Regions from separate parts of the Woeseia sp. D3-10 genome, predicted to be linked through region 2. Evidence: riboswitches for the same ligand, from Rfam matches in the RefSeq annotation. Region 2 holds a riboswitch; each other region holds the start of a gene.
What was found. A riboswitch is a leader RNA that binds a small molecule or an ion and turns the genes downstream of it on or off. The one in region 2 is predicted to bind cyclic di-GMP.
Positions count from the first base shown of each region.

Region 1: linked by a shared signal. The riboswitch ahead of AC0L8N_RS04155 (beta strand repeat-containing protein) and the one ahead of AC0L8N_RS04935 (M23 family metallopeptidase) in region 2 are both predicted to bind cyclic di-GMP.
Region 3: linked by a shared signal. The riboswitch ahead of AC0L8N_RS11670 (FAD-binding oxidoreductase) and the one ahead of AC0L8N_RS04935 (M23 family metallopeptidase) in region 2 are both predicted to bind cyclic di-GMP.
Region 4: linked by a shared signal. The riboswitch ahead of AC0L8N_RS02245 (putative Ig domain-containing protein) and the one ahead of AC0L8N_RS04935 (M23 family metallopeptidase) in region 2 are both predicted to bind cyclic di-GMP.

Region 1 is NZ_JBVVTW010000007.1:725,092-732,825, forward strand. It holds gene AC0L8N_RS04150 (NAD(P)/FAD-dependent oxidoreductase) at 1-164, opposite strand, end outside; gene AC0L8N_RS04155 (beta strand repeat-containing protein) at 224-3,049, opposite strand; cyclic di-GMP riboswitch class I at 3,191-3,275, opposite strand; gene AC0L8N_RS04160 (NAD(P)/FAD-dependent oxidoreductase) at 3,602-4,891, shown strand; gene AC0L8N_RS04165 (Na+/H+ antiporter NhaC family protein) at 4,947-6,353, shown strand; gene AC0L8N_RS04170 (sodium:solute symporter family protein) at 6,368-7,734, opposite strand, start outside.
Region 2 is NZ_JBVVTW010000007.1:929,627-937,360, forward strand. It holds gene mutT (8-oxo-dGTP diphosphatase MutT) at 1-340, opposite strand, end outside; gene secA (preprotein translocase subunit SecA) at 350-3,268, opposite strand; gene AC0L8N_RS04935 (M23 family metallopeptidase) at 3,543-4,478, opposite strand; cyclic di-GMP riboswitch class I at 4,598-4,685, opposite strand; gene AC0L8N_RS04940 (DciA family protein) at 4,789-5,097, shown strand; gene lpxC (UDP-3-O-acyl-N-acetylglucosamine deacetylase) at 5,099-6,007, opposite strand; gene ftsZ (cell division protein FtsZ) at 6,424-7,596, opposite strand; gene ftsA (cell division protein FtsA) at 7,713-7,734, opposite strand, start outside.
Region 3 is NZ_JBVVTW010000007.1:2,539,769-2,547,502, forward strand. It holds gene AC0L8N_RS11655 (efflux RND transporter permease subunit) at 1-137, opposite strand, end outside; gene AC0L8N_RS11660 (efflux RND transporter periplasmic adaptor subunit) at 151-1,248, opposite strand; gene AC0L8N_RS11665 (efflux RND transporter periplasmic adaptor subunit) at 1,279-2,352, opposite strand; gene AC0L8N_RS11670 (FAD-binding oxidoreductase) at 2,567-3,916, opposite strand; cyclic di-GMP riboswitch class I at 4,027-4,109, opposite strand; gene AC0L8N_RS11675 (autotransporter assembly complex protein TamA) at 4,361-6,262, shown strand; gene AC0L8N_RS11680 (translocation/assembly module TamB domain-containing protein) at 6,259-7,734, shown strand, end outside.
Region 4 is NZ_JBVVTW010000007.1:323,825-331,558, forward strand. It holds gene AC0L8N_RS02225 (MFS transporter) at 39-947, shown strand; tRNA gene AC0L8N_RS02230 (tRNA-Glu) at 1,094-1,169, opposite strand; tRNA gene AC0L8N_RS02235 (tRNA-Ala) at 1,194-1,269, opposite strand; gene gltX (glutamate--tRNA ligase) at 1,343-2,755, opposite strand; cyclic di-GMP riboswitch class I at 3,323-3,406, shown strand; gene AC0L8N_RS02245 (putative Ig domain-containing protein) at 3,569-4,243, shown strand; gene AC0L8N_RS02250 (GDSL-type esterase/lipase family protein) at 4,350-5,054, shown strand; gene AC0L8N_RS02255 (right-handed parallel beta-helix repeat-containing protein) at 5,058-6,512, shown strand; gene AC0L8N_RS02260 (glycosyltransferase family 4 protein) at 6,876-7,734, shown strand, end outside.

The sequences.
Region 1 (7,734 bases), 200 kb from region 2:
CCCGGTCGCGGAATGGAATCGATGATTTCGGCTTTCAGCCCGAGCAGACCGAGCTCGAAGACCTGAAACAGGCCACACGGGCCTGCGCCAACAATAACTACGTCCGTACTGATCACCCACCGCTCCTGAAACAATCGCGCGAACCGGGTGCCCGCGCCGTGAATTGCAGGGCGGGATGATAAGCCACCAGAGCCGGGCTGTCTCGCCCGGCTCTGGTCGCCTGTCAGGGAATCGTACGACTGACGGGATTCGAGTAGCCGCTTTCCGTGCCGGCCGCGTTGAGCGCCGTGCTGACGAACTCGTAGGTTCCCGGTGCCAGGTTCTCAACGACGTAGGTCGTCAGTCCCGGATTGTCGATGGTCACGGAATTGGTGTAGTTGCCTGAGCTTGTGCCCCAGTAAATACGGTAACCGCTCAGATCAACCAGTGGCGTGCCGTCGGTATTCAGACTCGGCGCAGACCAGGTCAACGTTGCAGAACCCAGCGTAATCGCATTGACGGTAACCGTGAACGGACCAAGCGTGGCGCTGTCTTCGCCGTCGCTTACCGTGATTCGAATGCCAGAATAAACACCAACGTCGGCGGCTGACGGTGTTCCGCTCAGGCTTCCGTTGCTCGTGTTGAAGTTGGCCCAGCCCGGCGCACCGCTGACACTGAACGTCAGGCTGTCGCCGTCGGCATCACTCGCAGTTGGCTGGAAACTAAAGGACGAATCAACAAGCACCGAGGCGGCCGGACTCCCTGAGATTACCGGCGCGTTGTTCTCGGCAACCGCTTCAACCGTGATCGCAAAGCTCGGCAGGCTGACAGTGGCCTCACCATCGCTGACAGAAATCGCGATCCCGGCGTAGTTGCCCGCGTTACCCGCGTTCGGTGTACCCGTCAACGCACCGGTCGACTGGTTAAACGATGCCCAGGACGGGCGTCCGTTGATGCTGAAGGTCAGCGCATCGCCGTCGGCATCGCTGGCTGTCGGCTGGAAGTTATAGCTCGAACCCGCCTGAACGGTCGCAGCCGGAGTACCTGAAATCAGCGGTGCATTGTTCGCAGGCGCTGCTTCCACTGTGATGGTAAAGCCCGGCAGGCTGGCAGTGAACTCGCCGTCGGTTACAGAAATCGTGATCCCGGCGTAGCTACCCGCGTCACCCTCATCCGGTGTACCCGCCAACGCACCCGTCGACGAACTGAACGAAGCCCATGCCGGTCGACCGCTGATGCTGAAGGTCAGTGCATCGCCGTCGGCATCGCTGGCCGTTGGCTGGAAGGTATAGGCCGAGCCGGCTTGCACGGTTGTTGCCGGATTACCGCTGATCTGCGGCGCCCGGTTTGGCACTGTGGCTTCTTCCACGGTGATACTGAATGCGGCGAGACTCGCTGAGGCGGTACCGTCACTGACAGTAATCGTAATACCCGAGTAGATACCTACATCGGAATCCGACGGCGTTCCTGTCAACCGACCGGTTTGTGCATTGAAGCTGGTCCACGCCGGCAGGTTGTTAACGCTGAAGGTCAACGCATCGCCATCGGCGTCGGCGGCATTCGGCGTAAAGTCGTAGGTATTGCCCGCCACCAGGCTGCTGGACGGCGTACCGGATATGGTGGGTGCCGAATTGCTGATGCCTGCTTCGACGGTGATCGTAAATGCGGGCAGACTGCTAACGGCCTCGCCGTCCGATACGCTGATCGAAACGCCTGGCGTACTGCCGATATCGCTTTGAGAAGGCGTTCCACTCAAGCGGCCCGTCGAACTGTCGAAGGTCGCCCAGGTCGGTCGCCCGGAGATTGTAAACGTCAGGGTATCGCCATCACTGTCACTGGCGGTTGGAACGAAGTTGTAGACAGCACCTGCTCCAATCCGCGTCCGCGGCTCGCCACTTATCACTGGCGCCGAATTATCACTCGCGACGTTACCGGTTCTCAGTATCAGATTGAGGGCGTCCAACTCACTTGCCGACGCGCCGGCAACCGCTATCAGGCCGGCGTCGATATCCGCCTGCGCCGTACCCGACAACGCTGCCCGAACCTGTGCGCCATTCATGAGCGGGCGCAATTCGGCTACTTCGTTGCGCAATGTCGCAATAGCTGCTGACGGCTGCATGACTTCCGCAACCATCAAGCCAATTCGCATGGACTCCAACATGCCCGAGGTCAGCGGCAGATCGGCCAGTGCCGGGTTGGGCGTGCCATCAAAAACCTGGTTGATGGCATCCTGAATGCGGCCCATCGCATCGCTGCCGAATACCCTTAACTGGTTACGCCCTGACTCCAGCGACACCTGCGCCAACGCCACTGCAAACACAACGGAAACGCGATTGTCAGTGCGCGAACCACCGCGACCATCAAGCACACCATCAATAAGATCCGAGCCCACACTTGTAACAACTGAATTGCCGTTGGCGGAACGGCCGGTGGCCACTAATGCGTCACGGGTACGACGCACAGCTTCGCCCAGAGTCTCGGAAGCACGAACTATCTCCGCAACGTTTGTTTCGTCGAAAGCTGCTTCCATTGTTGTCGAGTTGCCAAGCGTACTCAGCCCGCTGTTCAGCTTAAGGTGCACAGTCCGCAGCGCGGCGTCCATGTTCGCCGCGTTAACACCACCGCTCATGTCAGTGGCCGCTTCGAAGGCGATCGTAGTAAACGGATTGAGGTTTGCAACGGACGCAGTCGTCGACGAACGGACCATGCTCTTCAAGTCAAAATCCGGGCTCGTCAATGTGACGAGATCGGTACCGCCCAGGCCCAGCAAGGAAAGCGGGTAATCGCTTGCGGCAGTTGTAACTTCCACATCGAAGTCCGCATTGGAGTCGCTCATGACCACACCGAGACTCGTGCCATCGTTCGCGATTACTCGAATCTCTGCGTTGGTTACGGGGCCATCGCCGACACTGCCGCTGATGCGGTGCGAACTCGTAATTTCGCCACTGCTGTTGCCATTGTCCGTGGTTTGATCGACTTCACCGGTCGGCAGACAACCAGTCATAGCAAGCAACGCTGTGATCGCAATTGCGTAGCGTTGAGTGGGTCGCACAAGGTGCTTCGGGTACATTCGTTCGCTCCTGCCAGACTGACAGGCAAACCGAATTATGTTGAAACGCTGGCTCGTGAGAATCACGAGACCGGTAGGTGCGAGGTCTAAACGCCTCTAAAGCTGGATACGCGCCCTTCCGAGCACTGCGCATCGTGTCCTACTGGCAACCCCGCTGTCATAGGTAAAAACCTTTAGACCGGTGGCTTTGCGTCCCAACTTTTCAGTTGGTTTGCCCTTATCAGTGACTGGCTAAATTTAGTTACTGAATTTTAAGAAACAGACTTTACCGACTATTACTTCGTTCTGATGTCGGCCAACCTACCAGAAGACTTTAGAAAAAAAACCTGTCTCAAAATCGCGACGCATGAATTATGTGACAATGCGTTGCCTACGATATGTTTAATAACCGTCGCATTCTGCGGACACATCGCAAACTGTCTGCACAACGTGAAACCGCACTAAGTTCAATAGGAACGGTGGCTTGCAATTGCTTTCAAGAATTCACGAAAACAACGCCAAATCGCCTTTCATCGTGCATTATGCAAAACCACGTTGCGGGATTATTTTTCTATGAATAAAAAATTTCCTGCCTATCAGAGCAGCTGCGGTTGGAATGCGCTGCTCGCTGCGCAATCCGAGGTAACAACCCTCAATGGTGAACTCGAAAGCGATCTCATCATTATAGGCGCCGGCTATACCGGAGTTGCGGCTGCACGGCGTTACGCTGAATTATCACCTTCGTCGAACATCACTTTATTGGATGCCAGTCGAATTGGTGAAGGTAACCCAGGGCGCAACTCAGGGTTTCTGCTCGAAATATCGCTGGCCAATGACGTCGATACCGCAAACATGGATCGCTTGCAGCGCTGCAATGAACTGCTTGGCGAAACGATGCGACAGCTAGCGCGAGATGCCGCGTCCGCAGCAATAGATTGCCAGCTGGAACGCGCCGGGACCTACCGCGCGGCCGCCGGAAAATTGGGCAGCGCTGCCTTACGCAAGTATCGAACATTTCTCGAAACGGCCGGCCTCCCCGTCGAAACTCTGTCGCGAGAACAATTGCAGGAACGCATCGGCACGCGCTTCTACCGCGAGGGACTTTACTCCCCACATTGTTACCTCGTGCAACCGGCCGCGCTGATTCGCTCACTGGTGGCCAAACTTCCCACAACCGTTTCCGTATTCGAGGAATCTCCCGCAATCAAAATTGACGCGATTCGGGATGCCTGGCGTGTAACAACGCCAAACGGCCACGTAACTGCACGCAAGCTATTTCTCGCCAACAATGCGTTCTGCAAATACCTAGGTGTTGGCGCTTCACGAATCACCGCGATGTACACCTACGCCGGACTCACCGCGCCGTTGTCAGATGCTCAACGGGAACATTGTGGCAACGATCTCCAATGGGGCTTGTTGCCGGCTCACCGACTGGGTAGCACGTTGCGCAAGACGTCGGACGGTCGCTTATTGGTAAGAAGTCTTTACGGCTACGAACGCGAATCAGACAACAACCTGGTCGCCACTAAACTTCGCGCCACTCTGTCGCGACGCTATCCCGGGCTGGTCGATGTGCCGTTCGAATCGGTCTGGGCTGGAGCGACCGGCTTCACCTACAACGGGGCGCCGCTATGGGGGCAGCTTAAGCGCGGTTTGTTTGTCTCGGCCGGTTGCAATGGCGGCGGCGTGGTCAAAGGCAGCTTGTTTGGCAAGCTGCTGGCCGACCATGCACTGGGAATGGATATACCGGACATGCCCGCTCTGTTTGGCAATGCGAGCTGGATGCCACCGGAACCGTTACGAGCACTAGGCTTCTCGATTATTGCCGGAATAGAGCGGCGGCGCGCCCGGGACGAAGTGTAAGCAAGGCACTTTTGGTGTAACGTCTTTCGTAATAACAACGTTCCGGGGGGAAGTCGTGGAAGAAACCGTCGCCGTTGGCGCGTGGTCGCTGTTGCCCGCCGCCGTTGCTATCGTTCTTGCCTTCGTTACCCGCAATACCGTTTTCTCACTCGCCGTTGCCTGCCTTGTCGGCGTGTTCATTGCCGGTGAAGGGCTGATGGGCTTCCCCAATCTGCTGAAGAATGCGCTGGGCACCACGGCGTTTTCGTGGATTTTTCTGCTCGAACTATTCATTGGCGTAACAATCGCGTTTTTCCAGCGCACCGGTGCTATCCGAAATTTCTCCGCCTGGGTCGAAAGCTGCAACATGACGCGCGTGCGCGTTCAGCTCGCCGCCTGGGTAATGGGCATGTTTGTATTTTTCAGTGATTACTTCAGTCCGCTGTTCGTCGGCTCAACGATGCGCACCCTGTCCGATCGCTTTAAGATTTCTCGTGAGAAGCTCGCTTACATCGCCGATTCAACGTCCGCTCCGGTCAGTGTCATCGTGCCGATAACCGGATGGGCCGTATTCATTGCCGGCCTGATGATTGGCATGGGACCGATTGCCGACGATGCGGATGCAATGCGGGTCTTCATATACGCCATTCCGTATAACGTCTACGCGATCCTCGCCGTCTTCATGGTGGGCGCAATCGCGGCCCGCATCATTCCCGAGTTCGGCCCTATGAAAGCGGCCGAAGCCCGCGCCGAAAATGAAGGCAAAGTGCTACGGGATGGTGCTCAGCCACTCATGAGTCGTGAGCTGACCGACATCGAACCGTTCGAAGGCATACGCACCAGCCTGTTCTGGAATTTCATTCTGCCGGTCTTGATTGTTATCGGCGTCGGCGTAGGTTCGTTCATCGTGACTAAATCGGCTCTGACAATGGAAGCGTTTCTGCTGTCGTCAGTGGTCGCTGCCACCGTCATGCGGATTCAGGGCGTACCGCTCGCTGACATCATGGAAACAGCGATGAACGGTATCAAGGGAGTGATGCCCGCCATTATTATTCTGGCCTTTGCGTACGCGTTGAATGAGTTGTCGGCAAACCTGCACACCGCAGAATTCATCGTCGCGCAGACGGAAGGCTGGCTGACTCCCGGTTTGTTGCCTGCGCTCACGTTTCTGATCGCCGCCCTCATCGCGTTTTCAACAGGCACATCGTGGGGAACGTTCGCGATCATGATGCCGATTGCCGTTCCACTCGCGTTCACCTTCAGCGGTCAGGAACTGTCGCCGGTCGTCTATGCCACGGTGGCTGCTATCGCTGGTGGCGGTGTATTCGGCGATCATTGCTCACCGCTTTCGGACACGTCCATTCTCGCCTCAACCGGCGCGGCCTCCGATCACATTGACCACATCAAGACCCAAATGCCGTATGCGATGGTCGTTGGCGGCATCAGCGTTGCCGCTTATCTTGTGCTCGGCGCGATGTTTTAACCGCGATTCGGGCTTCAGGTACGGAACAGGTCAATATCTTCATCACGGCTGTGCTGGGTAAGCAGTGACACAATAATCAGGGTCGGCAAACCGACCAGCCAACCCATGTATGACGCTGCAATCTCGAACGGCTCGCCGCCATTCGCGACGACGACGGACTCGTAGATCGCCCACAATACTGCAGATCCCCCGCCAGCCAGCATGCTCCAGAACGCACCTTTTGCCGTCGTGCCACGCCAGAACAACAAACCCAACATCGGGAAGAACAGGCCCGCAGCGCCGAACGTATAGGCGTAAAGAATCAGTTCCAGAACATTCGGCACCAGATAGGCGATGCCGATGGCAAGCACGCCGAGCACCAACGTCGCGGCGCGTGCGACTTTTACCAGTTGCGCACCACTCGCCTGCGGATTGAATTGCTTCTTGTAAATGTCATTGGTGAAGATGGCGACCGGTCCAATCAACGCGGAATCCGCCGACGACATGACAGCCGCTATGTACGCCGCAATAACAATGCCGGCGATACCTACCGGCAACAACTGCATGATGACTGTGGGCGTGGCCAGTTCCGCGTCCTGCAAATCAGGGAACAACATTCGCGCGATCATGCCGATCAAGGTGCTGCCAACCGCGAATAACGGCCATTCGATAGGTATACCGGTGAGAAAAAATGCACGTCTTGCCGTGCGCACGTCACGCGCCGCAACAATACGTTGCATGGCAGCTATCGAAATAAACCACACAGGGAATATCGCGAAAAACCAACCCAGCGCCTGCTTCCAGCTCACGGCCGTCCAGTCGATCATCGACGCGGTTTCCGGGCTGGATTCAAAATGTTCGACCATCGCGTTCCAGCCGCCCACTTCGTACAGGCCGATGGGCACCGCGATGAACACAATGCCGACCAGCAAAATCAGCATCTGGAAAACGTCTGTGTAAATCACAGCCTTTAGACCGCCCAATGCCGTGTAAGCGAGAATGATCGTGCCTGACAGCACAACGGACAGGGTCAGGTTCAGGTTCATCGTTACCTGCAGCAACTTGCCGCCCGCAATGATCTGGCCGCCAACAAACGTGAACCAGGCCAGTCCGACCACCACCGCCGCCAGCATGCCGGTTCGACGATCAAATCGCGCTTCAAACAAATCACCGGTTGTAAGACCGCTAACCCGATCTGCCCAGCGTTTGACTTTCGGCACCATCAGAAACGACACCATGACAACGCTGAGACCCGATATCGCAATGAGCCAGGAGCCGGAGATGCCGAGCGTAAAGCCGAGCCCGCCCATCGCGATACTGAAACCGCCACCAAGATCAGTCGCCGCCGTTGTCGAAGTCGATTGCAGCAGATTCATGTTTCTATCGGCCGCCAGGAATGACT
Region 2 (7,734 bases):
AAATATCGGCTGGCAAGCGCCACTCCATAGCCTGGCCGTCGCAAGCCCGTGGCTCGCGCTGCCAGTCATGAACAAGAAAAAATTCGAGCTCTACGCTGCGATCAGCGTACTCGTGCAGCAAGTGCATGAAGTGTTCGGACTCCCCCACTTCAATATCAAGCTCTTCACGCAGCTCACGAACCATGGCGTCCGAGGGTGTTTCACCGCTATGAATCTTCCCACCCGGAAATTCCCATAAGCCGGCAAACGGCGAATCACCCATCCGCTCAGTGATCAGCACGCGACCAGCGTCATCAATCAGCACACCGGCCGCAACGTGCAAGCGTCGCGTTGCAGTCACCTCAATCGATCAGCTCAAGCGGCCGTGGCATTGCTTGAACTTCTTGCCTGAACCACAAGGACAAGGCTCGTTACGACCAACCTTACGATCTTCACGGACGAATGGGGCTGACGACTCGGCCATCGGGCGTTGTAGCGGACCATCACCCTGACGTGCAGCGGCCGGCGCTTGCGGCGCCGACTGGCCCAACGTCGGCGCTTCAGCATGCTTGAATTCCATCGCCTGCGCTGCCCGGCGTTGCTCTTCCATGCGCTGAATATCTTCTTCGCTCTGGATCCGCACACGCGACAAAATCGTCGTTGTGTCGTGTTTGATCTGATCCAGCATTGCGCCGAACATTTCGAACGCTTCGCGCTTGTATTCCTGCTTCGGGTTTTTCTGCGCATAACCACGCAGGTGTATACCCTGGCGCAGGTAATCCATTGCGGCGAGATGTTCTTTCCAATGGTAGTCAAGTTGTTTCAACATGACTTCTTTCTCGACGCTGCGCATCAACTCGGAGCCGATGCTGTTTTCTTTCTCGAGATAGGCTTTCTGCAATTCCTCAACGACACGCTCGCGAATAGCTTCTTCGTTGAGCTTAGGATCATCGCGAACCCACTGTGAGACATTCACGCGAGCCATAAAATCGTGCTCGATAGCCTGGGTCAGGCCATCGGTATCCCACTGATCTTCAAGGCTGCCCGGCGGAATGTACTGTGCCACGACGTCTTCGACGACTTCGTCACGAATTGCCTTGACCGAATCCCCGATCTCGTCGGCCGCCATAAGTTCGCTGCGCTGGTGGTAGACAACCTTGCGCTGATCATTGGCTACGTCATCGTACTCGAGCAAATTCTTACGGATATCGAAGTTGTGCGCTTCGACCTTGCGTTGCGCCTTTTCGATTTGACGCGACAGAATCTTACTTTCGATCGCTTCGCCTTCGCGCATGCCTGCTCGAGACAATAACGCTTTGGTTCGATTCGGATCACCGAAGATGCGCATCAGGTTGTCTTCCATCGACAAATAGAAGCGACTGGAACCTGGATCGCCCTGGCGACCGGAACGGCCGCGCAACTGGTTATCAATACGTCGGGACTCGTGGCGCTCTGTACCGATGATATGCAGGCCACCCGCGTCGAGTACGATTTTCTGGCGCGCATCCCATTCGACTTTTACCGCTTCTTTGTCCGCAGCCTCGCCCGCATCGGCGTATGCCGCTTCGAGATTGCCGCCGAGCACGATATCGGTACCGCGACCGGCCATGTTCGTCGCGATCGTAATCGCACCCGGCCGACCGGCCTGCTGTACAACCGTCGCTTCGCGCTCGTGCTGTTTCGCATTCAACACTTCGTGCTGGACGTTCTGCTTTTTCAATAACGACGACAAGTACTCGGACGTTTCAATCGAGGTAGTACCGACTAACACCGGCTGCTGACGTTCGCGGCAGTCGATAATGTCTTCGATGATCGCTTCAAATTTGTCTTTCTGGGTCAGGTAGACAAGGTCTGCGTGGTCCTTGCGTACCATTGGCCGGTGCGTCGGAATAACGATGACTTCGAGCCCATAAATTGTTTGAAATTCAAAGGCTTCCGTATCCGCCGTGCCGGTCATGCCGGACAGGCTGTTATACAGCCGGAAGTAATTCTGAAAGGTGATTGAGGCAACCGTCTGGTTCTCTTGCTTGACGGCAACGCCTTCCTTCGCTTCGATCGCCTGGTGCAAACCGTCCGACCAGCGTCGCCCCGGCATGGTGCGACCGGTGAACTCGTCAACAATAACTATCTCGCCGTCATTGACGATGTATTCGACGTCTTTATTGAACATGACGTGAGCGCGCAGCGCAGCATTCAGGTGGTGCAGGAGACGAATATTGCCCGCATCGTAAAGACTGGCGCCTTCTTCAAGAAGCCCGGCCTGGGACATCAGCTGTTCAACGTACTGATGTCCATCTTCTGTGACGTGCACCTGCTTGGCTTTCTCATCGGTCGTGTAGTGGCCGCGTATCGCCAAACGGCAAAGCGGAATCTTGCCACTTTCGACCAATACAACATCCGCATCCTTCGACTCGGCCAGATCAATTGCAGCTGAGAGCGACATGACTTCTTCACCATCTTCAGATTTCAGAAGCTTGCCGTGTTCGTCCTTCAGCTTGATGGACTTTGCGTCGATGTTGAAATTGTTTGAGTCCGCCGTGTCCTCGTGCAGCCGCAGTTTCGGAATCAGCTTGTTGATCTTCTGGTACAGGTCCGTGTTTTCTTCGGTCGGGCCGGAGATGATCAGCGGCGTTCGCGCTTCGTCAATCAGGATCGAGTCGACCTCATCGACAATCGCAAAATTGAGCGGCCGCTGGACCTTATCGTCTGCGGAGAACGCGAGATTGTCGCGCAGGTAGTCGAACCCTAGTTCATTATTCGTCGCGTAAGTGATGTCGGCGTTGTAAGACTCTGCTTTTTGTTGATGGGTCTGCCCGCTACGGGTGACGCCGACCGTCAATCCCAGGAATTCGTACACTGGACGCATCCAGTCCGCATCACGTTGCGCGAGGTACTCATTGACCGTGACGATGTGCACGCCTTTACCGCTCAGAGCGTTCAGGTAAGCCGGCAAAGTAGCGACCAACGTCTTGCCTTCGCCAGTTCGCATCTCCGCAATGTTGCCCTGATGCAGAACCATGCCGCCGATTAGTTGCACATCAAAAGGGCGCATGCCCAGCGTTCGCCAGGCCGCTTCCCGCGCTACCGCGAATGCTTCTGGCAGCAGCTGGTCGAGTGTTGCCCCGTCCGCAAGGCGTTTCTTGAATTCTTCTGTCTTCGCAGCCAAGGCACCGTCATCCAGCGCTTTGACCCCCTCTTCCAAGTCGTTAATGCGTTTTACGACCTTGTACATCTGCCGTAACAGACGTTGATTTCGGCTACCAAAAAATCGAGTAAGAAAATTTGCCACTGAGGGCTCCTGCAAGAGGGTATTCAGCCGGAGGCGCTGCCGCCACGGCCACACACAAAGACCGGTATTTTACGTACTGACTGGAAATTTGCACCACGGATTACTCTGACTCAGACAAATTGCCGAACCGGGGTTCCGGCAACTACCGTCCAGAGCATCTGTTGTTATTGATTCAAGAAGGGGTTATGAGGCCAGAGGAGAAAATTCCAAGGGCCGTAAGGCTCAGCTGTCACACTTGGCATCGAGGACCTGTAAATGCCCGGAATACGGTGACTTACTCGGCGGAGCCCTTGCGAATGAACGACACGGGATTAACCCGTTGGCCGCGGTGCAGAACCTCAAAGTGCAAATTCGGCCCCGTTGCCCGACCGGTCTCGCCCATTAGAGCTACGGTCTGGCCTTTGCGGACTTCTTCACCCACAGCGACGAGGTTTTCCAAATTGTGCGCGTAGCGGGTCGCGTAGCCATTGCCGTGATTAATTTCAACTAACTGCCCATAGCCGTATCGTTTTGACGACCAGGTCACGACGCCGTCCGCAACCGCGACAATTTCCGCGCCTTCCTTGCCGGCGAAATCAACGCCGCGATGATTCGCCGTCTTGCCCGTGAACGGATCAGTACGGCGACCAAAATAGGAAGACATCCAGCCGGACTTGACCGGCATGCCATGCGGATAGACGCGGTCGTTCAGGTTCTGATTAAGTATCACCGACTCCAGAACGCCAAGCTGCGCCTCCCGGTTGTCGAGCTGCATAGCCAGGCCCTGCATGGCGGTCAATACTTCAGGTACCGCGACAGACGAACCGATGGAATCAGGTTCTTCGGGGCCGCCGAGGGCGGGGATGGCATCAAAATCAAATTCACCGTCGTCCAGGTCCGCCATTTCGGTCAGGCGGCGGCCGAGCGCATCCAGCCGGATCACGCGCGCATTCATCTGCCCAATGCGCAGCGCCAAAGCGTTCAGCGTATCTTCGGTTTCCTGCCGGGTTGTCAGAATGGCATCGCGTTGCAATTCAAGCTCGGCATTCAGAACAGCGGTGGTTTCCAGACTTACGCCGGAACCGTTCTGTACTGAGTAAAAATAGCCGCCAAGAAAAGCCGCTCCACAAAAACCACCAATTATCAGCGCTGCAAACAGCCCCGCGGTTGGGCCGGACAGGCTGATCTGTCGAGGTTTGCCAAACCCCTTGCCAAATATCACTACATTCATTAACTACGCCCCGGATGCGTATAGTCATAGGTACTTGCACTAACGAAACCACCGCAATCATGGCCCGGCTGCCAGTCGTGGCGCCGCGTCGTTTTTGTCAGCCTATGGTCGATGGTCACTTCGGTAGCCCCGCTGTCCTAGGACGAAGCGTCCCTTAGATCGGTGGTTTTGCGTCCCCGGCTTTCGGCGGGTATGCCCTTATCAAGGCGGTCAATATGCATAATGACGCTTTTCATTACAAGATCGCACGGCCAGAATGTCGAACCCGGTCACTTCTGGTCCGTTGAAAACGCCTAGCGCGTCACACTTCATGACTATTATTCGCCTCGATAAGCTGCTGAACTCATCGTCCTCTGGACGCCTCGACAAAATTATCCGTCGTGCGCGCCAGAATCAGGACCTCACGGACCTCATTAAATCGAGCCTGGACAAAGACTTAGCTGAAGTCGTGATATCAACCACCGTCCAGAAGGACGAACTGGTCGTGGTTGCCGCCAGCTCTGCGTGGGCGGCACGGCTGCGTTTCGAGACGGATGCGCTGTTGCGGGCCGCGCGCGCGCACGTGCCGGAAGTTGCGCGCTGTCAGGTTCGGGTGGCCCGACAGGAGTCGGGCACCTGACTCAGGCGTAGGCCGGAGTCGCGTAGGAGATAGGCGCTTTGGCCGCATCCTCGTAAGTGACCTCTTCCCAGGCCGTCGTATCAGCGAGCATGGCCCGCATCAGCTTGTTGTTCAGGTCGTGGCCCGACTTGTGCGCGGAGAATTCACCGATGACCGTGCGACCGAGCAGATAAATATCGCCAATCGCGTCCAGAATTTTGTGAATAACGAACTCATTCGCGTAACGCAGGCCGTCCTCGTTCAGGATGCGGTAGTCATCGAGCACGATAGCGTTGTCCATGCTGCCGCCGAGCGTCAGGTTTCGTTCGCGCAATGTTTCAACATCGCGCAGAAAGCAAAACGTGCGGGCCCGGCTGACTTCTTTTAAAAACGACGACGAGGAAAAATCGATCGAAGCGTGCTGACTGAGTTTATTGAAGACGGGGTGATTGAAGTCGATACCAAAATTGACTTTGAAGCCATTGAACGGCGTCAATTGCGCCCACTTGTCGCCTTCTTCAATGCGAATCTTGCGCTTGATGCGAACAAAGCGCTTCGCCGCGTTTTGCTCTTCAATACCGGCGGATTGCAGCAGGAATACAAACGGCGCCGCACTGCCATCCATGATGGGAACTTCCGGTGCCGACAAATCCACGTACACATTGTCGATGCCCAGACCCGCCAGTGCCGACATCAGGTGCTCAACGGTCGCGACTTTGACATCGCCTTTGACCAGGGTTGTGCCGAGCATGGTCTCGCCAACCAGCTTGGGATCTGCGGGAATATCCACCGGTTCGTCGAGGTCGACACGTCGAAAGGTAATGCCCGTGTTTTCCGCGGCCGGGCGCAAGGTCATGTAAACCTTCTCACCGGTATGCAGGCCCACGCCGGTGGCCCGAATGGCCGTTTTCAAAGTTCGTTGTCGCAACATTGCCACAAATTCTCGCTAAGCTGTCCGCGGCCGGTCCGTATCCATGTCGATCTCGAACGTCCGCTGGTTGTATGGGCTGCGTTGCAACCGTGGCTGCGGGCAGCAGAACACCGACTGGGTCAATTAGCCGGAAATGTCGTTCCCGTGTGGTTCATGTTGTAGAAACACCACTTATATTTCAATGGCTTACAGCCATTCTCTCATTCAAATTGGGCGAAAGATTAGCACACCGTCCATCAAGTTCAAGCCATTCACTCCGGTCGGCTACTCACAATCCAGCAAACAGGCTGCATCCGACTCCGAATATTGAACGTTGTTCCCCGTCAAAAGTGGCCGGCCCGATCATTCGGGCCGGCCACAGCGGAGGCACTGGCTCGTGCAGAGTGAGTGACACGAGCTTTATTGCGGCGACAGCTCTAGTCTGCCTGACGCCGTAAAAATGCCGGAATATCCAGCAAGTCGTCTTGCAATCCAGGCTCTTCCAGGCCATCACCTACCGCACGCTTGCGCTGTACGGTCGGCTTGTCCAGCGTGTGGTAGTTCGGCTCCGAAGACGGCGCCGGTGCCGGTGCCGGGGTCGGCGCGTCGTAACTGCGACGCACAACCCGCATTGGCGTATTTGCTTGCGCCATCTGCTTGCCGAGCCCGGTAGCTACAACCGTTACCCGAATCCGATCTCCCATGTCCGGGTCGATAACCGTGCCTACCACGACCGTCGCATCGTCCGATGCGAATTCCTTGATCGTGTTGCCCACTTCCTGGAATTCACCGATAGACAAATCCATTCCAGCAGTGACGTTAACCAAAATGCCGTTCGCACCGGCCAGATTAATGTCCTCAAGCAGCGGACTGGAAACCGCCATCTCAGCGGCTTCCCGTGCACGATCTTCGCCTGATGACGAACCCGAACCCATCATGGCCATGCCCATCTCCGCCATGACTGTCCGAACATCGGCAAAGTCGACGTTGATCAGACCGGGTCGCGTTATCAATTCGGCGATACCCTGCACAGCACCTTGCAGCACTTCATTTGCAGACCGGAACGCATCCAGCAAGGTCGTCTCGCCACCCAGTACCGACAACAACTTCTCGTTCGGAATGGTGATCAATGAATCAACGTACTTGCCGAGTTCGGCGATACCGTGATCGGCAATCATCATGCGTTTGCCGCCTTCCATGATGAAAGGCTTGGTCACGACGGCCACCGTCAAAATGCCCAGCTCTTTTGCCACCTGCGCGACGATCGGTGCCGCGCCTGTTCCTGTACCACCGCCCATACCGGCAGTGATGAACAGCATGTCAGCACCTTCGATGACTTCGGTAATACGATCACGGTCTTCCATCGCCGCTTGCCTGCCAACGTCCGGGTCAGCACCAGCACCAAGACCCTTGGTGATGTTGCAGCCGATCTGTAAGGCTGTGCGTACACGTGCACTGTTGAGTGCCTGTGCGTCTGTGTTGGCGCAGATAAAATCCACGCCTTCGATACCGGAATTAACCATGTGCGCGACGGCATTGCCGCCGCCACCGCCAACTCCGATGACCTTTATCACTGCGCTCTGGCTATGCGCATCCATTAATTCGAACATGAATCATCCCTCCGCTTAAGGATTTCCTAAACTTTTCAACTCTCACTCTTGCCCATGTCGCGCGCTCATCTGCGCAACGTATTTTTTGTGGTGTATGCCTGAACACGACATCGCCACTAAATCTGTCCCTGGAACCAG
Region 3 (7,734 bases), 1.6 Mb from region 2:
ATCGTTGGATAGGAAATATCCGGTAACAGGTTCACATTCAGGCGTGACAGGGACACCATGCCAAACAGCACAACGGCAATCGTGAACATGACGATAGTGACGCGCCGCTGCGTCGCGATTTCAATGAGTCGCCGCATAGTCCGGTTCCTGTCAGCTGTCGTCTTGAGTGGTTGACGTTGGTGTCGCCAAGACACTCTTGACGTCGTTATCGGCGCCAATCAACTGGATGCGTGAGCCGTCGCGCAACCCGGTCTGTCCGACAACAACAATTTGCTCATCGGCGTTAAGACCGTCAGTAACTTCGATGTTGCCGTTGGCTACAAAGCCTGTACGAACGGTGCGTTGGCTGACGGTTTCTCCGTCGATGACAAACACGGATGTTTCGCCGCCATCATCGATAATCGCGCCGCGGGGGATCTGCAGGGCATCAGCATGAACGTCGGAGACGATGCCGATGCGCGCAAACATGCCTGGCTTCAAACGTCGCGCCGGGTCAGAGATTTCTACCGTGATCTTGAAGGTGCCGGTGGAGGGGTCAACGACGGGGCTGATACGCGCGATGCTCGCTTCATAGCGGGCACCGCCGAGCGCATCGATTTGAATGCTCGCTGGCATTCCTTTGGACATGCGTCGGTATTCCCGCTCCGGCACGTGCAAGTATGCGACCAGCGGATCGAGACTGGTTACATGGAACAGCTTCGCGTTGACATCGATCGTATTGCCTTTCTTGACGAAACGTTCGGAGACAACACCGTTTATAGGGGCGCGAATCTCGGTGTAACTGACTTCGAGGCTGGCCATCTTATAGCTGGCTTCCAGCGCTTCCATTTCATACTGAATTTTTTCGAAGTCACCGGTGCTAATCAAACTTCGGTCTTTCAGGTCCTGGTTTCTTTGAAAGTCGCGGCGTAGTTTCTGCAAGTTAGCCTGAGCTTGTGTCTGCACCAGCCGCAGTCGGTCGCCGTCGAGCCTTGCCAGTAATTGGCCGGCCGTGACGTCGTCACCTTCCTCAACCAGTATCTCCCGAACTTCTCCGCCGACTTTGGCGATGACCGTTGCTTCGGCCAGCGCTTCAATCGCGGCAGTACCAGAGTACGTCGAAACAATGTCACCCCGACTTGGATACGCGGCCTCGACCGGAATAGCCGGCTGCGGCTCGTTCTCGCTGGCGGTTTCTGAGTCTGATTCTGGCTGGCACGCGGCCAGCAGCAGTGCCAGCAGAAGTCCTGAAGCCCGGTTGGCTGTCATCTCGTAACGCTCCCTCATTATTGTTATTTGCTAACGGCCCTGGTGGGCAACCGCAGAATCCATCGCAATGACGGCTGTTCCGTCGCGAACGCCCGCTGAGCCGTTGCTGATGACGACTTCACCAGCGGTGATGCCTTTGACTATCTGTACCAGTCCGCGATCCCTGACACCGGGAACGATTTCGCGCCGTTCCGCCAATCCGTTCTTGATTACATAGACGACGTGCATACCGTCTTCTTCTATGACGGCACTTTCAGGCAGGGCAACGGCATCCGCATGCTCTTCATAGCGGACACTGATTCTCGCGAACATGCCTGGTGCGAGTTCACCGTTGGTATTGTCCACGTAGGAAGTGACACGGAAGGTGCCATCACTACGGTCAACCACCGGGCTGATTCGATCAATCATCGCTGCGTATTCCCGACTTCCGGCGGCCTTCACCTGCAAGGTCAGCGGCAGTTCTACCTGGAAGTGTCGAAGCTCGTTTTGCGGCACACGAATGGTGGCCACCAGTTGCGTCGTGTCGCTGATGCGGAATGCAAGATCACCGGGCTTGAGGTACTGCCCGAGTTTTATGTCCCGGCTGCTGATGATCCCGTTGATGGGGGCACGGATTTCCGTGTAGCTGTAATTCAGCCGGTCCAGCTCCAGGGCGGCGGCCAACGCTTCAACGTCGTACTGCAGGCTGTCAAAAGACGCGGCGCTGATGAGGCCGTGCTCGTGCAGACGCTGCTGGCGGCGAAGCTCGGTACGGCGCAAAGTGAATTCGGCACCTGACTGCTCGACCTGCAGGGCCAGACGCTGGCCGTCGAGCCTTGCCAGTAACTGGCCTTGCACAACGCGGTCGCCTTCTTCGACCAACAGCTCGATTACCTCGCCGCTGACCCTTGCCGGCACGGCGGCGTCGCCGTCGGCACCCAATGTTGAGGTTGCTTGATAAGTGGCATATAAATCAGTGATATACGCACTTACGCCGCTCACCGGCAGTGGCGCTGTGGCGGTCTCGGCACTGGCCAGGCGAGCCTCACCCACACCACAGGCGGTTACCAGCGAAACGCAAACCGTTAGCAACGCTAAACGCACAAATGCTGATCTGGGAGGCATTGGATTGTCCTTGGTATGTTGGTGTTATAGTTGAGTATAACACTAAGTTCCGGAGGCGCAATGCCCAAGTCAACGCGTAAGACAGGACGTTCGCCACTGTCAATCAGATGCGCGGGAAGGCTGTTTGGATTGGAGCGGTCGGCGGGTGCGGCGTTCGGGCGCGCGAGTGCGGCCCGAGCCAGGCAGGCGTTGGCGTTGCCAGCCTCAGTTCACGCTAGAGAAAATACTGAGACAGAAACGGATTCATCATTCGGTTCTCCGGGTCCAGCCGACGGCGGATTTTTCGGAAAAACTCGATACGCTCACCGAAGATCTGCCGTGAGTGATCCTGAGAAAGGCTGCGGGACTGGTTAAACAACGGTATGCCGCCCCAGTGCTGGGCAAACTCGGCGAAGTCGATGGCAAAATCCTCCCAGCCGGCAGACTGCGTGGAAATAGCGCGCAACGCGATCATGGGTTCATCAAACATCGGCGACAGCAACGCCGATGAGTCGCGGTTCAAGCGAAAGCCCATTGTCGGCATATCGCAACGAAAGCCGTTCTCTTTATGTATGCGCTGACAGAAGTCCCGATAGGCCTGAACGACAATGGCGAAATCGTTGGCGGGAAACAGCCAGGTTGAGTAATTCATTTTTTGAGCATGGGCGATGCTTGCTTGCATGGTTGAGTTGCTGCCGTGTTCAACCAATCGGTTGTTGACCAGACCCTGAGTGATGCTGCTGATCTCGTCGATCAAACGGTAACGAACGCCGTTGACCGGCACGAGGTGCCGGAGGGATTTGAAGACGTGTGGCAACACCGTGCTTTCTCCCCAGTCCTTGATTCGCCACGGCAACCGTCCGCCGTCGGCGCTGCCGCTGTCGTGCCGGCGCAAGTCGAGATAGACCCGGTCACGGAAAGGCATCAGATAAAAGCGCACACCGGCCGGACTCCGGGCAATTTTGTCTGAAATAGCAGCGAATTCGCTGATCGTGCAGCGGCGGTGGCTGGCCGTGAACGGTCGCACCGGTCGCACTCGCAAGGTCAGTTCGTAGAGTACACCCAGCATGCCGTAGCTTAGCCGCAAGGCACTGAGCAAATTATTCTTGCTGGCATCAACTTCAAGTGGTGCGCCGCTAGGGGTGAGTAATCTTGCGCTGCAAAGTTGAGACGCGAACAGACTGCCTTCACCGCTCATGGCAGGACCAATACAGCCACTGGCGACGGCGCCGCCAACCGTTCGGTCCATCAGGTCGTGACAACCTTCCAGTTCGAGACCCTGGGACGCAAGCTCGGAGGCAAGGTCCCGTATGCGGACGCCGGGTTCAACAGTAACTGTGAAATTGTTGAGATTGACCTCACGAATCGCATTCAATGCGGTCAGATCAATCACTGTCCCTGCCGTCGTTGAATTGCAATCGGTAGACGCGCTGCCGGCACCGGCAGGCCGGAACGGTGGCAGGAAGTTGGCGCTGGGCGCGAAACAGCGAAACAACTCGCGTTCATCCTGAGGTTGAAACGTGCATGGCTTGGCCGTACCGCGCACGCGGAATGCACCTGATTGCCTGAGTATGTTTGCGCCCATCTCCCACTCCCTGCGGCACACGGAAAATGTCGGCAATTGGCGAGAGTCGCGAAGTTGTTCAACCGGCGGGAAGGGTCGGCGGCTGCCGCAGGCGCAAGACGCCTGAAACTGCTGGCAACCCCGCTGTCGTAGGTATCCCCTTAGACCGGTGGCTTTGCGACCCTGACTTTCGACAGGTGTGCCTTTATCAATTGATGGATGATCGTGGCACGGCCTCAGGGGCCTGTCAATTTGCCAGTCCGCACTTAGCTGTATGATGTTAAATCGCTTATGCACGGTAGGCTGGCCAGGTGAAGCCGAAACGGCATGTTCAGTCATTTGCCACCTGCGCAGCCGCCGATTTGCGGTATTGCTGTCGAAACTACATGCAGCCCGGATTTGTCCTATTACAATGCACGGCCCCTTGATCATGGTTAAGACATAGTGCGGTTACTCAGTTCACGAATGCGGCAGCGCCTGGCCTGGCTGTGCCTTGGTATTTCGCTCACACAGCCGGCCCTCGCCAACGAGCTGAATTATGTGGTGACCGGTATTTCAGATCCGTTGCTGAGCAATGTGCGGTTGCACCTCGAACGTTTTGGCTTTACCGGCAACAGCCGCGTGTCGGCCGGCCGCTTCGATGAGCTCAGCGAAGAAGCCCGAGAGCGGGTACGCGATGCGCTAAAACCGTACGGCTACTACCAGCCAGAAATAACGGCCACATTGGTTCCGGTCGATGGCGAGAACTGGCGCATGCGTGTGCAAGTCCGTCCCGGCGAACCGATGCGCATTGCCGTTGCCAATATTGAGCTCAAGGGCGACGGCGCTGACAATGCCGAGCTGCGCAACTGGAAGCGCAACTGGCCATTGCCCGCTGGTGCCGTGCTGAATCAACCCCGGTGGGAAGAACAGAAAAAGTCGCTGCTGATCGCAGCCGAAACTCAGGGCTACCTGCAGGCGCGTTTTACCGAGCAAAAAATTTCGGTGGACCTTGCAGCGAACGAAGCTCGTCTCGACCTTGTTATGGACAGTGGTCCTCAGGTGTTATTCGGTGACGTCATTTTTGAACAGGACATACTGAAGCCCTGGGTGCTCGAGAATGTGGCGCGCTTTGATTCGGGCACACCTTACAATGCGGAGCTGCTGGAGCAGTTTCGACTCGACTTGTGGCGTACTGGTTATTTCACTGACATTGAAGTGCGCGAAGAACGAATGTTCGAGCAATCACCGCCGGTGGTCAATCTGCACACCAAGCTTGAAGGCGATACAAAGAATACCTATCAGGGTTCTCTCGGCTATGGCACCGACACCGGAATTCGATTGCAGGGTTTGTGGAGCCGGCATCGTCTTTCTACCAAAGGTGATCGGATAGACGTCGGTACCGGCTATCGGGAAATTGATGACGAGTTTTCTATTCGTGCCGATTACCGCATCCCTCGCCGAACCGCACAACGTCAATACTGGGTAGCGAGCTCCTCGTTGCGCTACGACAACCAGGATCTGGAATTCAAGCGGCAGCAAAATGACGAAGATTTCGTGACGCTTGCCAATGGCCAGGTCCAGGATCTGAATGCCCGCTTTGGGCGGCTCCATGTGCGCGACCGCAAACAGGGCTTCCAGCAAATACTGGAAACTGTCTATGTGGAGCTCATCCGCGAATCATTCGATTACCGTCCGGGTACAGATTCTGCACCGGATATCATCGCGTTTGCGGACGATCCGCGATTCAGCGGTTTGTTCCGCAATACGGTCAGTACCCTGGCCGTTGGTATTGAGTGGGATTGGCCGGCGGTGCGCGGCAAAGCCTTTGAGACGGAGGGCCATCGCGAGCGTGCATGGTTGTTTACCGGCAACGAAGCGTGGGGCTCAGAGCGGGACTTCACCCAGTTCTACATTTCCAGCCGCCGCAGCTATTTGTACGGTGATCGCTGGAAGGTCTTACTGCGCGCGGAGCTCGGTTACAGCGATGCCGATGTGCGCGACATCACCGGCACCGTCGACGGCGAACCGTTTGCGCTATCGGTAACCCAATTGCCGGATCGATACCGCTTCAAAGCGGGCGGCAGCAGCAGCGTGCGGGGCTACGGGTTTGAGGAACTCAGCAACAACGACATTGGCTCGAATAACGTCGTCTCTGCCAGTGCCGAGATTGAGATGAAGGTTGCGTCCGCCTGGTCGGTTGCCGCATTCGCTGATATCGGGAACGCTTTTAACGACTGGGATGAGGCAGAACTACGCAAGGGCGTGGGCTTTGGGGTGCGTTGGTACTCAATTGCCGGGGCGGTAAGGGTCGATTTCGCCCGCGCACTGGATACGGAAGGCCGACCCTGGCGTATTCATTTCACCATGGGATCGCCGTTACTGTGATCAGACGTGGTGGTCGTTATTTGCTGATACTGCTGATCGGCACGGCTGTTGTCGCCGTTGCCGCGGTCGTTTGGTTGCTGCGTACAGAATCGGGCGCAGCGTGGATTTGGGCGCGCGCGACAACGGCCGTACCCGAACAACTGTCTGCAGAGTCGTTGCGCGGTACGGTCAGCGGCGGCCTCCACTTCCGGAACCTGAATTTTCAGCAGCCGGGTACGGAGCTTGTCGTCGAACAACTGACACTGGCTGTAAATCCTGATTTTTTTCCAATCGGTCTGACGGTGGAGAGCCTGCAGGCCAGTGGGCTTGAGCTGCGCTTGTCAGCAACCGCGAGTGAGCCGGAGCCGGCAACAGAACCCGCTGCCACTGTGCGGCAAATTCTCAGCGCCATGCGTTTGCCGCTGCCGGTAAGTGTTAACCAGCTGACCGTAAGCGATATCGACATCGTAATGCCGGATGCCAGCGAGCTGCACCTGGATCAGTTGCAGCTTGTCGGGCGGCTGCACAATGAGCTGCACATCGAGCAGTTCTCCGTTTCATCGATGCTGGGCGAGGCAAGTGCCTCTGGTGCGTTGGGTCTGGCAGAACCGTTCCCGCTGAACGCGTCACTGGCGGCGCGTACTGAGCTCGATGTCGGTACGGCAAACAAGGAACCGGTTGCGCTTGTCTTGGGTCTCGACGGTAGTCTGAGTCGCTTTACACTGGACCTCAGTTCGCCAACCCATGACGTCGTGGTCAATGGAACAATTAGCGATGCCGACAGCGAACCGGGCTTTGATTTGGTCGCCGCTGCCAGCGGATTGCAGTGGCCGGTGAACGGCGAACAGACGGTTGTTTCGCTGCAAGAGTTGACCACCAAGCTAAGCGGTAGCATGCGAGATTACGGTATTGAGCTTGATGTTGCGCTGACCGCTGAATCAACAGGGCCCGTCACCGCAACCGGCACGCTGCGAGGAGATATGAGCGAGCTGCAGGTCGAGCAGTTGGTTCTGCACTCCGCCGACATCGATGCCGCGCTCAATGGAACAGTGCGTTGGGTGGATCAATTCAGCGCAGCAGCAACAATAGAGTTGCAACGCCTTAACCCAAGCCGTTGGATAAGTGACTGGCCAGAGCAGCAGTTGTTAACGGGCTCAGCCGATGCCGCGTTGTCAGGGGCGCGGCTGGAGGTTGCGAGCCTGCAGCTGCAGCAGTCGGAAGGGTCGGCCGCTGTTCGCGCACAAGGCGTGCTCGATCTGGATGGTGGCATCGTCGACATGAACCTCGGTTGGTCTGACCTGCAATGGCCATTGGCACCGTCAGTAGCTGATATCGACAGTCGCAGCGCTGAGTTGATCGTGCGTGGCACACCGGAGAACTGGACCTTGTCCGGCGATATCGCCGTCAGTGGCCGCGACATTCCGGAAGGTAGTTTTACCTTGGCGGGTAACGGCACTCGTGAAGATCTGGCGCTGGTCATTGATGACAGTCAG
Region 4 (7,734 bases), 610 kb from region 2:
TGGCGGTAACATGCTGCGAATTTTGAACTGGCCCCCACATGCAAAACATTGGTACTGCCGACGGGTTCCTGGTCGCTTCCAGTGCAGCGGCAATTCTCGAACCCCTGTTCAGCTGGCGAATCCTGTGGATGCTCGGACTACCTACAGGTCTGTTGCTGATCTTTCTTAAGCGTTACATTCCCGAGTCCCCACGCTATCTCACCAGCAAGGGCCTGAACCAGCAGGCGCGAAACGTCTTGCAGCGATTCTGTGGTGACCATGAACACGACGTTTCTGCAGTCGTAGCCGAACCCCTTCCGGACTCGGACACCGGCAATTGGCGCGAACTTTGGTGTGCGCCCTACTACGGCATCACGTTGGGGTTGGTGGCAACCGGACTTGCCTGGGGATTGGTGAATTTCGGTTTCCTGCTGTGGCTGCCAACCAGCTTACGGGCAACCGGGTTGGAGGAGCAGGCGAATGCGATCATTGCCCAATCCGCGCTCGTCGCCCTGCCGGGCGTATTGCTGGTAGTTTGGCTCTATCACTTCTGGAGCAGTATTCGCTCACTGGTGCTTTTTATAGTGTTCACGGTCGTCTCGCTCTGGATGGTATGTCTGGCACGCGGTTCCGTCGACGAGTCGACGACGCTGCTGAGCGCTGCGATCGCCCTTTTGCTGGTGAGTGCGAGCGGCGTCATCGCCATGCTCATCCCGTACGCATCGGAAATTTTTCCGGTCCACTTGCGCGGTACCGGGGCCGGCATTGTTGCGGCCAGCTCCAAGACAGGCGGTATTCTAGGTGCGTTGCTCGGTGTTGCCGGGTTGTTTGACAACCTGATGCTGGCGGCAATGATCATCACCGGTACCATGGCCGGCTCGGCCTGGCTGCTGGCCCGTCACGGCATCGACACCCGTCGCCTGAAGCTCGAAGACATCCACGGCGCCATCCTGCGCCGCGGTGCTTGAACCATGTCACTTTTTGCCAGGTGCGTGGCCAACCGCAGCTAACAGGCGACTCATCCCGGGAGGTGGGATCGGGCGTGATGCGACTCGACGCAACCGTATCAATCGAGAAATAAAAGAACCGTACAAGACGGGCCTTTTTGTTTGTATGGCGTCCCCAAGGGGATTCGAACCCCTGTTACCGCCGTGAAAGGGCGGTGTCCTAGGCCTCTAGACGATGGGGACTCAGGACTTGTTTCCGTAAGGATTTGGTGGAGCTAGGCGGGATCGAACCGCCGACCTCTTGCATGCCATGCAAGCGCTCTCCCAGCTGAGCTATAGCCCCACGGAGGCCGGGACTTTACGTAGCCATGCCTGCGCTGTCAAGGCGGAACCGAAATTCCCTGAGCGTATTGCTATCAACTGGCTGCAGCTCTCTCGCGAATCATTTCGAGTGCTGCATCCAGACGCTGCAAACTACGCTCCCGGCCGATTAATTCCAGCGTGATATCGATAGGCGGAGAAACGCCATTGCCAGTCACCGCAACACGCAGCGGCTGACCCAGTTTCCCCATATTGAGATCAAACGCCGCAGCAGCGGCTTCAATCGTCTCCATGAGCCCGCTTGCCCGCCACTCTGGCAATGCCGCCAATCGTTCGCGCACATCCAGCAAAGGCTCCAGCACAACCGGCCGAAGGTTTTTCTTTGCCGCTTTAGGATCAATCTCGTCAAAGTCGTTGTAGAGGTACTGGCAACTCTCGGCCAGGTCCACCAGTGTCTCGGCGCGTTCGCGGTAGGCGTCTGCAACTGCCGACGGCTCAGGCCCTGAGTCAACAGCCAACCCCGCCCGTTCAAGAAACGGCCGCAGCAGCTCGCCGAGCTCTTCAGCCGGCATCGCCTTGATGTGCTGCTGATTGAGCCAACGCAGCTTTTCCGGATTGAAGGCGGAGGCCGATTGATTGACGTCGGCGATATCGAACAATGCAATCATCTCGTCGACCGAGAAAATTTCCTGATCCGCGTGTGACCAACCCAGCCGGACCAGATAGTTGAGCAACGCGGCAGGCAAATACCCTTGCTGCTGATAGTCACGTATATCGACAGCGCCGTGCCGCTTGGACAGCTTGGCCCCGTCAGGTCCCAATATCATCGGCAGGTGCGCGAAACTCGGCGGAGAGACCCCCAATGCGGCAAACATGTTCATTTGCCGCGGCGTGTTGTTGAGATGATCGTCCCCTCGAATGACGTGCGAAACACCCATGTCGGAATCATCGACAACCACTGTGAAGTTGTAGGTCGGCGCACCATCAGAGCGACAAATAATCAGGTCGTCGAGCTCGCGGTTACTGAATACCACATCACCGCGAACAAGGTCTGCCACCAGCACATCGCCGTCCGCCGGATTACGGAAACGCACAACCGGCTTCACCCCATCAACAGGCACAGCGCCATCACGACAACGACCGTCGTAACGCGTTTTCACGCCAGCGGCCATTTGCTCCTCGCGGAGAGCGGCCAGGCGCTCCCGGCTGCAATAGCAATGGTAGGCCTTACCCTCGTCCAGCCATTGGGCAATCACCTCGCCATACCGGTCGAAACGTCGGGTCTGGTAGACGGGCTGCTGATCCGAGGTAATGCCGAGCCACGACAGTCCTTCGAAAATGGCGGTGACGTTCTCGTCCGTCGAGCGCTCGCGATCAGTGTCCTCAATCCTTACGAGGTATTCTCCGCCGGTGTGGCGCGCGTACAGCCAGCAAAAAAGCGCAGTGCGAATACTGCCAAGGTGGAGGACTCCAGTTGGGCTCGGAGCGAAACGGGTACGAACGGTCATTTCAGGGTCTGTTCCTGCCTGAGAAAAAGGCTGGCAATAGTAGCAGAAAGCCGGTTCAGCCCGGCGACGACCATAAGGTTCGCCGCATGATTCCCGCGATACTGGTCTACCGTCCTTTCGCGCAATCAAAGACTTTGCGCAGAATTTTCAAGCACTTCGGACCTGTCGCTGAACGGCGACGAAACAAAACCGCTGGAATGCTGGGGACTTAGCTGCTGTTACCTAGAAAAGACCTTAAACGGCGTCAGAGAATTGCGACAGAAAATTCGCAAATTGCTAGGATGCGACGCCATAGGGCGAGATCAATTTAGACGTAACTGCTCTGATTCTAAACACATTAGTATTTTTTGGCACAGTACTTGCTCTAATAAAGCTGAAGCCCGGTGTTACGGGGTATTGAGTGCATGCACTTCCTGCCCCGCCGAATATTCGTGCTGCCCTTATATCAGCAGCTAGAGACGATTCGGTCATGTGACATAAGCGGTCTGTGAACTTAAAGCATGATGGACTTCAAAGTTTACAGGTACGGGCCTTGCCTGCAGTCAGTCCAGTGCTATAACTTGGCTGTACTGTAAATGGCAAACCTGTCGAAAGACAGGGACGCAAAGCTTCCGGTCTACGGGTTTTACCTATGACAGCGGGGTTGCCAGAGTCCGAAGTGCGATCGCACTCCCGGACGCTATCTAACGGCACCTGCCAGATTAGCCCCTGACTACCGGAATTCGTGAACCACGGTTGCTCGAACGTTCGCAAGGTTGCATTACCAAAGCACCTGCACCTGCTGACGCTCAAGACATCGAACGAGGTACGGTAATGAAACTAGTTTTGTCCAAGTCGATCGGCACTTTTGCCATCCTGTCGCTGCTGCTGACCTTGAGCGGCTGCCTGACAGCGGGTGGAGAAGTCGATAACGGCGACGGCAACTCGCCGCCCCCCGGTCAGGACGGCAACTCGGCTCCGGTCATTTCCGGCAGCCCTGCATCCGCCATTACGATCGGGCAGACCTACACATTTACACCGAACGCCACCGACCCGGACGGGGACCCGCTGACGTTCTCGATCGAAAACCTTCCAAACTGGGCAACCTTCAACACCACCAATGGACAATTAACAGGGCAACCGCTGCTCGGCAATGAAGGTTCGTACAACAACATAACGATCAGCGTGTCCGATGGTACGGCGACCGTGGTACTTCGCCAGTTCTCGATTGCGGTTACGCAGTCCGGGCTTGGCTCTGTAACGTTGTCACTGGCTGCACCGTCGGTAAATACCGACGGTACACCGTTTACCGATCACGCCGCATTCAAGATCTACTACGGCATGACCCGTGGCCAGTATCCGAATGACGTTTATGTCGACAATCCGGGGCTTTCGTCCTATCAAGTCGAGAATCTGGCTCCCGGCACTTATTACTTTGTCGCTACGGCGGTCAATCAATATGGCATTGAAAGCAGCTTCTCGAACGACGTCATGCGTGTCGTAAATTAAACCTGCGCCGATTTTTCAGGTCAGAAGCATCAACACGCTATGAAACAATGGCACTGAAGATCAACAGACCCGTACCCGAAACCGAACGACAGTGGCAAACCAGACAATGCGATTACACGTCCGATTCCTATTTTTGACGACACTTTTTTTATCAGCGACGGTTGGAGCTCAACAGGACCCAATGACAGGCAACAATGCTCCAGCGGTAATACTGGGAGCCTCGTACGCAGCAGAATGGCCAATCGAGCGGCTGGCTGGTCACAAAGTGGTTAATCGAGGAATAGGCGGTAACGAGTCCTTTGACATGCAAGAGCGATTCAGCCAGGACGTAGTCGCGCTTGACCCTGCCAAGGTCTTAATCTGGGGCTTTATTAACGACATCTTTCGCGCAGAACCCGGAAAGATGGCAGAAACGAAACAACGCATCCAGAGAGGTTACCAATCGATGGTTGCCGCTGCAGAAAAGGAAGGAATTGAAGTAATTCTTGCAACAGAGGTGTCCATTCGCGGCAAAGCGGGCTTTACGAATTGGGCGGCCAGCGTTGTAGGCGACATTCTTGGCAAGACCAGTTATCAAAGCATGATTAATGGGCACGTGAACGAGGTCAACATCTGGCTGAAAGATTTTGCCCGCTCCAAAGGCATAACGGTTCTCGACTTTGAATCGCTCCTCGCGGACTCGGACGGAACACGAAAGAGCGAGTTTGCTGTCGAAGACGGCAGTCACCTTACGGCAGCGGCATACGCAGCCATGAGCAAGTACACACAAGATGCATTACAAGCCGGACAGACGGCTAACGAGGTTAAATAGGAAATGACTACTCGGATATGGACCCGCAAACACGGGGATACAGGACGTATCAAACGCCGCAGCGGCCACGCATTTGCACTGTTTGTTGCAATGATGCTGGGAGCAACCGGCATTCATTCCAAGGAACTCTATGTCGATGGAGCTAATGGCGACGACAGTGTGAGTTACGCACAAAATAGTGCCAACAGTCCTTGGTCGACACTTGGCCGTGCCATGTGGGGAAGCACAAATATTAATAGCCCCAACTCCGGACAAGCCGCGCAAGCGGGTGACACCGTTATAGTTCGAGCTGGCGTCTACTCGACTACGCAGGGCACCGGCGAGCGCTACGAGCCGATCTACAATCCAGTAAATGATGGCCGGCCAGGCGACCCGATTACTATTCGAGCAGAGGGCGTAGTTAGCCTGCAATCGAATACGAATACAATTGGCGAACCGATCATCGGTACTTTGAACCGCCAATACATCGTTTGGGACGGCTTCTATATTGATGAAATCAATGTAGACACCAAAGCAGATACCGGCCCGGTCGTCGTCTGGGGTTCGAGCAACATTACGATTCAGAATCTTACAGTGCGTGGCAAAACAGTTAGCTGGGGCGACAATCACAGCGCCATTCGAATTGAATATTCGACGGACTCGCTGATTCGCAGCAACCACCTGTTTGAGAATCGCGGTGCGTCAAACCAATACAATGGCTCTGCAATCATTCTATATGATTCGAGCGGTATCACCATGGAGCACAATGAGATTCATGACTCTCAGGGCGGCATATTTATCAAAGGCTCTTATGGCGCAACTGCGAACCACAGAATCACCGTTCGCTACAACCTGCTCTATAACCTGGGTGTTGGCATCACTCACGGTATTATCAACGACGCCGGCACAGCGTTCGGTGCTCGCACCTACCAGAACATCGTTCACAACTCCGGCTCTGGTATCGTGTTTATCGGCTATAACGGCTCCAGCCCCGCCAACATCGACGTTACCAACAACACGCTGTACGCGAACAATTTGGGAATTCATGTCAAGCCGGGCACTACTGGTTACCGCGATGTCGTCATCCGTAACAATATAGTTCTGGACAGTTCATACGGCATTCAAGGTGAAGACGTTACTGAAGTAAGTAACATCACCTTCGCGAATAACCTTTATGGGTCTGTCGGTACACTCGCCAGAATCGCTTACGCGAATCACTCGCTGTCCAGCTGGCAAAGCAATTACAATCAGGACCTGGTCGGCAGCATGCAAGCAGATCCAATGCTGGTCAATGCATCCGGCGGAAACTTCCGCCTGAGCGGTGCATCACCTGCACTGAATGCAGGGCTTGACGTACTTAACATGTTCGGCGGTGGCGCGATTAACCTCGGCGCATACGTGGCTGGTGATGAAATCATCGGAGTTACGTCGGAGCTGGCCGATCCCCCAAAAATCCCAATGCCACCGACGCTGCAATGAGTATGGACACGCCGCCCATCTGGGCGGCGTTTCATTTTCGGGCAGGCTGGTAATAGTATCTTCCGGACTTGTTCCACAACGAAGTGCCATTGATTGCAACACGCCCGACGTCCAATGTAGTAAATAGAAAAACTTACGATTCGCTATACCACCAAGACGGCCACCGCTGTATATTGGCGCCGTCCTCGACCCCAGCAATACCCGCAGCAAGAAACAATTAATAATGAACGAGTGGTCACCAAACTTCGCGTGCTGAATTCAGGCACTCAACTCCCCTCCTCGTCCGATCTACCACCTGACCAGGAGCCCGCGCACAGCCAAGCGGATCAACCTCTAGGCATCAGCAGCATTAATCCGACAGAGGTGGGCAGCATTCTTCTGGTGGGCAACTATGCCCCCGATACAGGATTCTCCTGGTGGCTTATGGAGAACTTCTGGCTGCAATTCGGAGAGCTGGCAGAACAGCAAGGACTGCAATCGCTGCTCGCTTACCCCGTAACCGGGCAATTGCCACCTAACCTTCGACAGCCTTCGCTGGTGACTTCGGTGCAGCTTCGCGTGCCAGGCCGGAATCTCCATGAACTCTGGCGTGCCTGCCGCTTTATCCGGAAACAGCGCGTACGCTTGCTTTACTTCAGCGACAGAACATTCAGCAACTGGCAATATGCCGCGCTCCGGCTGGCAGGAGCAAAAATCATTATTAACCATGCCCATTCGGGTGGCGAGAATCGCAATGCGACGGGCATCAGGGCAGTGGTCAAATCCGTTCTCCGGAAGATTCCTCCTTTCAACTGTGACCTGCAGTTTTGTGTTTCACCGTACATGAGTGAAAAAGCGGAACTCAACGCTAGAATCCCGTCGAACAAGCTGGTCACTATTCAGAACGGTGTCGAGCCGATTGAAGTACCACCGGCTAATCCGTATTACGTTCACGATCTCCTTGGACTGGATCGCGCTACACGAATTTGCGTGTCATCGGGACGAGCCGACCCACGCAAGCGCATCGATTTTTTGGTCGAAGTAGCCAATTATTACGTACACGAAATGAAGCGCACAGACGTTGTATTCGTGCATTGTGGAGACGGACCTGATCTACACCGGCTGACAGAACTACTGGAAAGCAACGGCCTTAACGAGTATTTCAGACTCATCGGCAAACGTTCTGATATGGCCGACATATTGCGTTCGAGCACTTTCGCCATTCATGCCTCCATTAGCGAGG